3 regions of the Bacillus sp. SRI_025 genome follow, and region 1 is predicted to be linked to each of the others. Evidence: riboswitches for the same ligand, from Rfam matches in the RefSeq annotation. Region 1 holds a riboswitch; each other region holds the start of a gene.

What was found. A riboswitch is a leader RNA that binds a small molecule or an ion and turns the genes downstream of it on or off. The one in region 1 is predicted to bind S-adenosylmethionine.
Region 2: linked by a shared signal. The riboswitch ahead of mtnW (2,3-diketo-5-methylthiopentyl-1-phosphate enolase) and the one ahead of AC20OE_RS03830 (5-methyltetrahydropteroyltriglutamate--homocysteine S-methyltransferase) in region 1 are both predicted to bind S-adenosylmethionine.
Region 3: linked by a shared signal. The riboswitch ahead of AC20OE_RS12745 (DUF2292 domain-containing protein) and the one ahead of AC20OE_RS03830 (5-methyltetrahydropteroyltriglutamate--homocysteine S-methyltransferase) in region 1 are both predicted to bind S-adenosylmethionine.

Annotation. Positions count from the first base shown of each region.
Region 1 covers NZ_JBYEGB010000001.1:741,074-744,345, forward strand. The annotation lists gene AC20OE_RS03820 (four-carbon acid sugar kinase family protein) at 1-145, shown strand, start outside; gene AC20OE_RS03825 (gluconate:H+ symporter) at 196-1,515, shown strand; SAM riboswitch class I at 1,598-1,710, shown strand; gene AC20OE_RS03830 (5-methyltetrahydropteroyltriglutamate--homocysteine S-methyltransferase) at 1,799-2,923, shown strand; gene bglH (aryl-phospho-beta-d-glucosidase) at 2,977-3,272, opposite strand, start outside.
Region 2 covers NZ_JBYEGB010000003.1:106,539-109,810, reverse strand. The annotation lists gene AC20OE_RS10210 (pyridoxal phosphate-dependent aminotransferase) at 1-1,003, shown strand, start outside; SAM riboswitch class I at 1,048-1,149, shown strand; gene mtnW (2,3-diketo-5-methylthiopentyl-1-phosphate enolase) at 1,252-2,472, shown strand; gene AC20OE_RS10200 (2-hydroxy-3-keto-5-methylthiopentenyl-1-phosphate phosphatase) at 2,472-3,167, shown strand; gene AC20OE_RS10195 (methylthioribulose 1-phosphate dehydratase) at 3,131-3,272, shown strand, end outside.
Region 3 covers NZ_JBYEGB010000004.1:86,235-89,506, forward strand. The annotation lists gene pyrF (orotidine-5'-phosphate decarboxylase) at 1-498, shown strand, start outside; gene pyrE (orotate phosphoribosyltransferase) at 506-1,144, shown strand; SAM riboswitch class I at 1,306-1,408, shown strand; gene AC20OE_RS12745 (DUF2292 domain-containing protein) at 1,525-1,629, shown strand; gene AC20OE_RS12750 (phosphoadenylyl-sulfate reductase) at 1,675-2,376, shown strand; gene cysP (sulfate permease) at 2,390-3,272, shown strand, end outside.

The DNA.
Region 1 (3,272 bases):
CGTGGCAGGTCAAATCAAACCAGGGATCCCTGTTTGGCAAACAGGAGAAGAAAGTAAATTCCCTTTCATGTCTTATGTGATTTTCCCGGGAAATGTTGGGTCAAAGGATACGTTAAAAGAAGCTGTAGACATACTTGAAGGATAAGGCATAGGGGGTGTTTGCGCCCCCTTATGTACCACAAAGGAGGAAAGATCATGTCGTTAGTGTTTATTGGACTTGGCGTTTTGTTATTGCTTTTACTCATGGTTGTCTTTAAGTTAAACGCTTTCATTTCTTTGATTATTGTCTCTTTAATTGTTGCTGTGTTAGAAGGGATGACACCACTAGAAGCGATTGCTTCCGTCGAAAAAGGACTTGGAAGTACGCTTGGACACCTGGCACTCGTTCTCGGTTTTGGAGCGATGCTTGGAAAATTGATGGCTGATTCTGGCGGTGCTCAGCGTATCGCGATGACACTCATTGACCGATTTGGCATCGGAAAAATCCAATGGGCGACGATGCTGACTGGATTTGTGATTGGAATTGCTCTATTTTATGAAACCGGATTCATTATTTTAATTCCATTAGTCTTTACGATCGCTCAGGCTGCAAGACTTCCTGTGCTGTATGTGGGCATGCCGCTTGTCGCTGCTCTCATCACCACACATGGCTTCCTCCCTCCTCACCCAGGGCCGACTGCCATTGCGAATGTCTTTCAAGCAAACATGGGACAAACCTTATTGGTTGGGATTATTTTAGCGATTCCTGCTGTTTTAGTAGGTGGACTTCTGTTTACAAAACTATTTAAAAAAGACCAGTTGCACGCACATATCCCAAAGAACTTATTTAATCCAAAGGAATTCACAGAAGAAGAAATGCCTAGTTTCGGCATTAGCATTTTCACCGCTGTTTTGCCTGTATTGCTTATGACTTTCAGAGCATTTCTAGAAATTTTCTTCCCTTCCTCCCCATTGCTGCCTACCGCTGAGTTTTTAGGCGAACCGGCGATTGCACTATTAATCTCAGTGCTGCTTGCCATCTACACGTTTGGGCTTGGAAGAGGAAAGAGCATGCAGGACGTAATGAAGTCCATCGCGGATTCTATCGGCTCTATTGCCATGATTTTATTAATTATTGCGGGCGGAGGCGCCTTTAAACAGGTGCTCATTGATAGCGGCGTCGATCAATACATTGCAGGGATCATGCAAGGAAGCACACTTTCTCCCCTGCTTCTGACTTGGCTCATTGCTGCTGTCCTTCGTGTCTCTTTAGGATCAGCGACTGTCGCCGGTCTCACGGCAGCTGGCATTTCTGCACCACTGATTGGCCTGACGGGTGTCAGCCCTGAATTAATGGTGATCGCAACAGGTGCCGGCAGTATCACGTTCTCTCATGTGAATGATGCGGGTTTCTGGATTTATAAAGAATACTTTAACCTATCAATGGCTCAAACCTTTAAAACGTGGACATTGATGGTCACCGTGCTTTCACTTGTCGGACTTGCTGGTGTTCTTGTTGCTGATTTGTTCATGTAGGAAATTAAATTGTAAAAACCATTGACTTTTCCCTAAAAACGTTGAATAATTGTGTTTATTAAGAAAATTGAATCAAAAGGTAACCTTATTAAGAGTGGTGGAGGGACTGGCCCTGTGAAACCCGGCAACCGCTGTTCCTAGGAACAGAATGGTGCTAATTCCTTAAGCAAGCAGATGCTTGTTTGAAGATAAGGCAGAGTTCTCACAGTATATGATGCTCTTCCTTATCCAAGGAAGAGCTTTTTTATTTGATTTTTTAACCTGAAGAAAGAAGGGATTCAGCATGACACAAGTACAAACCATTGGAAGGAAAACAACGAAACCGCCATACCGCGCAGATCAAGTAGGAAGCTTACTTCGTTCAGAACGCATCAAGGAAGCACGCAAGCAAAAAGCAGACGGTACGCTGACAGCAGAGCAGCTCCGACAAATTGAAAACGAAGAAATTACACGTATTGTAGAGAAGCAAAAAGAAATTGGGTTAGAGGTTGTCACAGATGGTGAGTTCAGACGTGCATGGTGGCATTTTGACTTTCTGGAAGGACTCGATGGGGTTGAAGGATTTGAAGCAGATCAGGGCATTCAATTCCATAACACGACGACAAAAGCAAGAGGGATCAAGGTAACAGGCAAGATCGATTTTACAGATCATCCAATGTTGGAGGATTATCGTTTCCTTCACAGCGTCGCTGGTGATCATACGGCTAAAATGACGATTCCAAGTCCGAATATGCTCTTTTTCCGTGGAAAGCTTGAAGAAGGAGTGTATGACAGCTTAGAGGAATTCCACCATGATGTGGCACAGGCGTATAAGAAAGCCATCCGTGCTTTTTATGATGCAGGCTGCCGCTACTTGCAGCTGGATGATACGGCATGGGCCGTGTTCTTTTCTGAAAAAGGTCACGAGCAAATCAAAGCCTTTGGCCGTGAAGAGGATGAACTTCGTGAGTCGTTTGCGAAGACAATCAATGAAGCTGTTGCCGATCGCCCAGAGGATTTGGTGATTACTATGCACATTTGCCGCGGTAACTTTAAATCAACTTGGGCTGCTGAAGGTGGTTACGAAGCAGCGGCAGAAACAATTTTCGCCGGCTTAGATCTTGATGGTCTCTTTTTAGAATTCGACGACGATCGTTCTGGCGGATTTGAGCCTCTTCGATATGTGAAGAACCCAAACCTTCAAATCGTACTAGGCCTTGTCACTTCAAAATACGGTGAGCTTGAGCCAGTTGAACAGATTAAAAAACGCATTGAGGAAGCGGCTCAATATGTGGACATTAACCAAATTTGTTTGAGTCCACAATGCGGATTCGCCTCAACAGAGGAAGGCAACCTGTTAACAGAAGAACAGCAATGGGAAAAACTGCGTCATGTGATTGAGATTGCTGATCAAGTGTGGACTTCTTAGTCCCTTTGACGAAAAAAAGACAAACCGCCGTATGAGCGGTTTGTCTCTTTTTGTTAAGCGTCTAAATGATCTCCATTCGTCGCAATCACTTGTTTATACCAATCGAAGCTTTTCTTTTTCTTTCTATCTAATGTACCGTTTCCTTCGTTATCACGGTCGACATAAATGAAGCCATAGCGTTTTTTCATTTCAGCCGTTGATGCGCTGACTAGGTCAATTGGGCCCCAGCTTGTATAACCGATCAGGTCTACTCCGTCTGCGATGGCTTCTCTCGCCTCTAGCAAATGACTTCTGAGGTAATCAATTCGGTAATCGTCTTGAATTGATCCGTCTTCTTCTACTTGATCGA
Region 2 (3,272 bases), on a different contig from region 1:
TCATCAATACTCCTCATTCCGTGGAACAGCGAAATTAAAAAAGGCCGCTGCCGCTTTTTATGAAAGAGAATATGGCGTTACGCTTGATCCAAAGACGGAAATTGCGATTTTATTTGGCGGGAAAGCAGGGCTTGTTGAGCTGCCTCAATGCCTGCTGAATCCGGGTGATACGCTTCTCGTCCCTGACCCAGGTTATCCTGATTATTGGTCAGGTGCTGTACTTGCTGGAGCTCATATGGTGACCATGCCACTTCTTGAAAAAAATGATTTTTTACCTGACTACGATTTGCTGCCTGAGGATGATAAGAAAAAGGCGAAATTAATGTACTTAAATTACCCCAACAATCCGACGGGGGCTACGGCAAGCCGTTCATTTTTTGAAGAAACCGTGACATTTGCGAAAGATCACAAGCTTTGTGTTGTTCATGATTTTGCATATGGCGGCATTGGATTTGATGGAGAAAAGCCGATCAGCTTTCTGCAAGTAGATGGAGCGAAAGAGACGGGAATAGAAATTTACACATTGTCTAAAACGTACAATATGGCAGGGTGGAGAGTAGGATTTGCAGCAGGTAATCCGTCTGTTATTGAAGCGATTGAGCTTTATCAGGATCATTTGTTTGTCTCGTTGTTTAAAGCCACGCAAGATGCAGCAGCGGAAGCCCTATTAAGCGATCAAACGTGCGTACGGGTGCAAAATGACCGATATGAGAAAAGACGGAATGTGTGGATAGCTGCCTGCAAAGAAATTGGCTGGGAAGTCAGTGCTCCAAAGGGATCATTTTTTGCTTGGTTAAAGGTGCCAGAAGGATATACATCTGAAGCCTTTTCTGATTTATTATTAGAAAAAGCGCATGTTGTTGTAGCGCCAGGTAATGGCTTTGGTGCTCACGGTGAAGGGTACGTGAGAGTAGGGCTTCTAACAAGCGAGGAGCGGTTACAAGAAGCTGCTCAGCGCATCGCTGCCTTGAAGCTGTTTGAAAAAAAGCCATTGACAACATAAAAAAATGGTGCGATAATTCAGGCAATATTTAAGAAAATTGAATATTCTTATCAAGAGTAGGCAGAGGGACTAGCCCAATGAAGCCCGGCAACCGACTTCCATGAAGCACGGTGCTAATTCTTGCAGCAAGCGCTGAGAGATAAGATTCGGATGAATAACACGAAATAACCTCTTTAAGGCGCTCAAGAAGCACTTGAAGAGGTTTTTTTATTGAACATATGCATGATGCAATCGAAAGGGGATTCCTAGTGAGTGAATTACTGGCAACATACGTATTAACACATCGAGAGGATGAACAAATAAATCGAAAAGCGGAGCAGATCGCGCTTGGTTTAACAGTTGGATCATGGACGGATTTGCCTCAGCTCAAAAAGGAGCAGCTTCAAAAGCATAAAGGCCGAGTTGAAAAAGTATTAGAAAAGGCTGCTCCAGCCGAAAATGGCCTTTATCAATCAGAGGTGACCATTGCTTATCCTGAGGCAAACTTTTCAGCAGATTTACCAGCTGTTTTCACGACGATTTTTGGAAAGCTTTCACTAGACGGAAAAGTGAAGCTAGTCGATATCCAATTTTCTGAAGAATTTAAAAAAAGCCTGCCAGGACCGGCATTTGGAATTGATGGCATACGAAATAAGGTAAATGTATTTGATCGTCCATTATTGATGAGTATTTTTAAAGGTGTTATCGGCCGTGATATGCAGGATTTAAAAGAGCAGCTCCGTTTACAGGCATTAGGCGAGGTTGACCTCATCAAAGACGATGAAATTTTATTTGAAAGTCCATTAGCTCCTTTTGAAGAGCGAATCAAAGAAGGAAAAGAGATTTTAAAAGAAATCTATGAAGAGACAGGACACCGCACGCTGTATGCTGTCAATTTAACGGGCAGAACCTTTGACCTGAGGGATCGAGCGAGAAAGGCCGCTGAACTTGGAGCAGATGCGCTCTTATTCAATGTCTTTGCTTACGGTCTTGATGTCATGCAAAGCTTAGCTGAGGATCCAGATATTCCACTGCCTATTATGGCGCATCCCGCAGTGAGTGGTGCATTGACATCCTCTACTGAATATGGATTCTCGCATTCTCTTCTTTTAGGCAAATTAAACCGATATGCTGGCGCTGATCTGAGCCTCTTTCCCTCACCTTATGGATCGGTTGCACTTCCGAAAAAGGATGCCCTTGGAATCTATGAAGCTTGCGTGAAAGAGGATACGGTTCAAAAAACATTCCCTGTCCCGTCAGCAGGCATTCATCCAGGAATGGTTCCAGTATTGATCAAAGATTTTGGAATTGATCATGTGATTAACGCAGGTGGAGGCATTCACGGACATCCGCGGGGAGCCATCGGCGGAGGGAAGGCATTTCGTTCGATCATTGATGCCGTTATACAGGAAGAGTCTATCCAAGATAAGGCGGCTTCCTGCCAAGACTTAAAAGCGGCACTTGATCTTTGGGGAAGGGTAGCAGAATAATGAAAAAACCAATTGTGTGTTGTGATTTTGATGGAACAATTACAAAAAATGATAATATCATCCGCATCATGAAACAGTTTGCACCGAGTGAATGGACGAAACTGAAGGATGGTGTCCTGTCAAAGGAAATTACCATTCAAGAAGGCGTCGGGCAGATGTTTCAATTACTGACAAGTGATCAGAAGGAAGCCATTCAATCATTTATTTTAGAGGATACAGAGATTCGAGAAGGATTTAAGGAATTTGTGGATGAGGTAAAAAAAGCAGACATTCCTTTCTATGTACTTAGTGGGGGGATGGACTTTTTTGTCTACCCCATCCTCGAAGGCATTGTCGATCGAGACGATATTTATTGCAATCATGCATCATTTGGGGAAGAGCATATTCAGATTGAATGGCCGCATGCCTGCGATACGCAATGTCAAAATGGATGCGGATGCTGCAAGCCCTCAATCATTCGAAACCTGACTCATGAGGATGATTTCATCATCATGATCGGAGATTCAGTGACTGATGTGGAGGCGGCGAAACATGCAGATCTTACGTTTGCGCGCGACTACTTGCTCAATGAATGTCAAGAGCTCGGGCTCGTACATAAGGAGTTTGACACATTTGTTGATCTACACGCGCAATTTGTTCAAATAAAGGAAGTGAAGGAATGGCAGACGCAAAGAGCAAACGCTGGCAGGAGCTAGCAGACGTTAAACGTGAACTGGCCCAAAGAGACTGGTTTTTCGGAACAAGCGGTAATTTATCGATCAAGGTGTCGGATGATCCAATCACGTTTTTGGTGACGGCAA
Region 3 (3,272 bases), on a different contig from region 1:
CAAAAAGCGATGAACCGGCTTGCTGCACTTGGTGTTGATTTGGTCAATGTGCATGCTGCTGGCGGGAAACGGATGATGCAGGCTGCGTTAGAGGGACTTGAAAGCGGGACTCCTGCTGGACAAAGCCGCCCGGGCATTATTGCAGTGACCCAGCTGACTAGTACGTCAGAAGACATGATGAGAAACGAATTACTCATTGACCATCCGTTGCAAGAGACTGTTATCCGGTACGGACAATTAGCATATGAAAGTGGGCTAGACGGGGTTGTTTGCTCTGTTCATGAATCTAAAGCACTTCATGAACATATTTCACCATCCTTTCTCACTGTAACGCCAGGAATTCGCTTACCGAATGATCAAACCGATGACCAACAGCGCGTAGCGACACCGGCCTATGCAAAAGAGCAAGGTGTTTCACAAATCGTTGTCGGAAGATCAATCACAAAAGCTGATAAACCAATAGAAGCCTATCATCAAATTTTGAAAGAGTGGGAGTGACTGCCAGATGAAATCAAAAATCGCGAAACATCTATTACAAATCAAAGCGGTCTCATTAAAACCAGACGAACCGTTTACATGGGCGAGCGGTATAAAATCACCGATCTATTGTGATAACCGCCTGACATTGTCATATCCAGAAGTGAGACACGACATTGCTGAAGGTCTAAAAGATTTAATTCTCACTCATTTCAAGGGAGCAGAGGTTGTCGCGGGTACTGCAACAGCAGGCATTCCTCATGCGGCATTAGCAGCAGACCGCTTGAACATCCCGATGTGTTATGTCAGAAGTAAGCCGAAAGCACATGGAAAAGGAAATCAAATTGAAGGGGCCGTATCAAAAGGCCAAAAGGTTGTCGTCGTAGAAGACCTTATTTCCACAGGAGGCAGTGTGCTTGAAGTGGTCGCTGCTCTTCAAGATGAGGGCTGCGAGGTACTAGGAGTTGCCGCGATCTTCACATACGGACTGCCAAAAGCAGCGGCAGCCTTTCAAGAAAAAAATATTCCATATGTCACCCTAACAGACTATGACACATTGACAGACGTGGCACTTGAACTGAAAGCGATTGAGCCTGCTGCGATGAACAAACTAAAACGCTGGAGACAAGATCCTTCCTCAGAATCTTGGATGGAAGAAACGGTCTGAAAAGTGAAAGCCCATCGTTAACAAAAACTGTGCCTGCCCGCACAGTTTTTTATTTAGGTAAAAATAGTAAAATAGACTCAAATTTTAATAAAAACTAATCCTATCAATAAAGTCGGGTTGACTTTTGTTTGAATTGTGTTAATATTTAAGACAAATTGAAACTCTTATCCAGAGAGGTGGAGGGACTGGCCCGATGAAACCCGGCAACCTGCGATTCGCAAGGTGCTACTTCCTGCAAAATGATTCTATTTTGAAAGATAAGGAAATCGTGAGCTTCCTCATCTTTCTTTCGGACTGAAAGAAAGTTTTTTTATTTTAACGGTGAGGAGGAAGAGGAGATGGAAGTGAAACAAAATCAGGATGAGGACTTAGTAAAGCATATGCAAGAACTGATTGGGGATATGAAATTCGGTTCAATAACGTTAATTGTTCAGGACGGTCAAGTGATTCAAGTGGAAAAGAACGAAAAAATTAGATTGAAGTAGTGCGGATAAAAGCAATATGAGCTGTACTCCGGAAGGGGAGAAATCATGTTAACTTATGAAAATTGGCAAGAGCCGTCCATTACATTTCAAGAAGATGATTTGTATAAAGGAGCCCTGTCTGTACTGAAATGGGCGTACGGTCATTATGGTGACCAGCTCGTATATGCGTGCAGCTTTGGGATTGAGGGCATCGTTCTGATTGATCTGATTGCAAAAGTAAAAAAAGATGCGAAAATTGTCTTTTTAGATACAGGTCTGCATTTTAAAGAAACATACGACACAATTGATGCGGTAAAGGAAAGATACCCGGGCTTAGACATTGAACTGAAAACGCCTGAGCTGACGGTTGAACAGCAAAATGAGCAGCACGGTGAACAATTATGGAAAACAAATCCTCAAAGCTGCTGCCATATGCGTAAGGTCATTCCTTTGCAAGAAGCCCTATCTGGTTATCCAGCATGGCTTTCCGGTTTAAGAAGAGAGCAGTCACCAAAACGAGCAGGGACGAATTTCTTAAATAAGGATGAAAAATTCAAATCAGTGAAAGTATGTCCGCTTATCCATTGGACGTGGAAGGACATATGGAGATATGCATCTAGAGAGGAACTTACTTATAATCCGCTGCATGACCAAGGATATCCAAGTATCGGCTGTGCACCGTGTACACAGCCAGCATTTACTGCAGATGATCTGCGTTCTGGCAGATGGTCAGGCACAGCAAAGACAGAGTGCGGATTACATGAGTAAGGGAGCATAATGTATGGAAATCGCCGCAATTTTATTTAGTCTATTCTTTGCTTTAAACATAGGCGCAAGCGGAGCAGCTGCTTCTATGGGCATTGCGTACGGGTCAGGTGCGATTCAAAAGCCCATTTATGCGCTCAGCGTTTGTGCAGTTGGGATTTTAGCAGGTTCAGTGATTGGCGGCGGTGAGGTCGTCAAAACGATCAGCTCTGGTATTATGCCAGAATCAGTCATTACACTTGAAATCGTTTGTATTATCATTGGTTCTGCTGCACTATCACTTTTTATAGCGAATCTGATGGCGATCCCTTTATCAACAAGTGAGGTCACAGTAGGGGCTGTGGTTGGTGTGGCAGTCGCGTATAAAGTATTGTTTGTGAAATCCATTTTAGTGATTGTGGCATTTTGGGTGATCATCCCGATTTTCGCCTTTCTTTTTACCTTTGCTGTCGTCAAAATCATCAGAATGTTCCCTAAACGGAAGCTGTCTAAAAAAGGCACAGCTATTTTATCTGTCGTATTAATCCTCAGCGGATTTCTAGAGGCGTTTTCAGCTGGTATGAACAATGTCGCAAATGCGGTCGGCCCGCTTGTCGCGTCAGGCGTTTTGTCAGTCGGGCAAGGAACTCTTTACGGCGGGATCTTTGTTGCACTTGGTGCCCTTTTGCTTGGGAGAAGGGTACTAGAAACAAACGGAAAGAAAATCACCCGCTATCAAACAGGCGAAGGGATTTTACTTTCGAGTACCGGTGCTGGGCTTGTCATCGTCAGCTCTATTTTTGGGCTGCCTGTTCCGCTTACGCAAATCACCTCCTCGTCTATTATCGGGCTTGGAATGGCAAAAGGCGGGCCAAACATTTTTCACAAACATGTTGTGAAAAAAATGCTGAAAGTGTGGG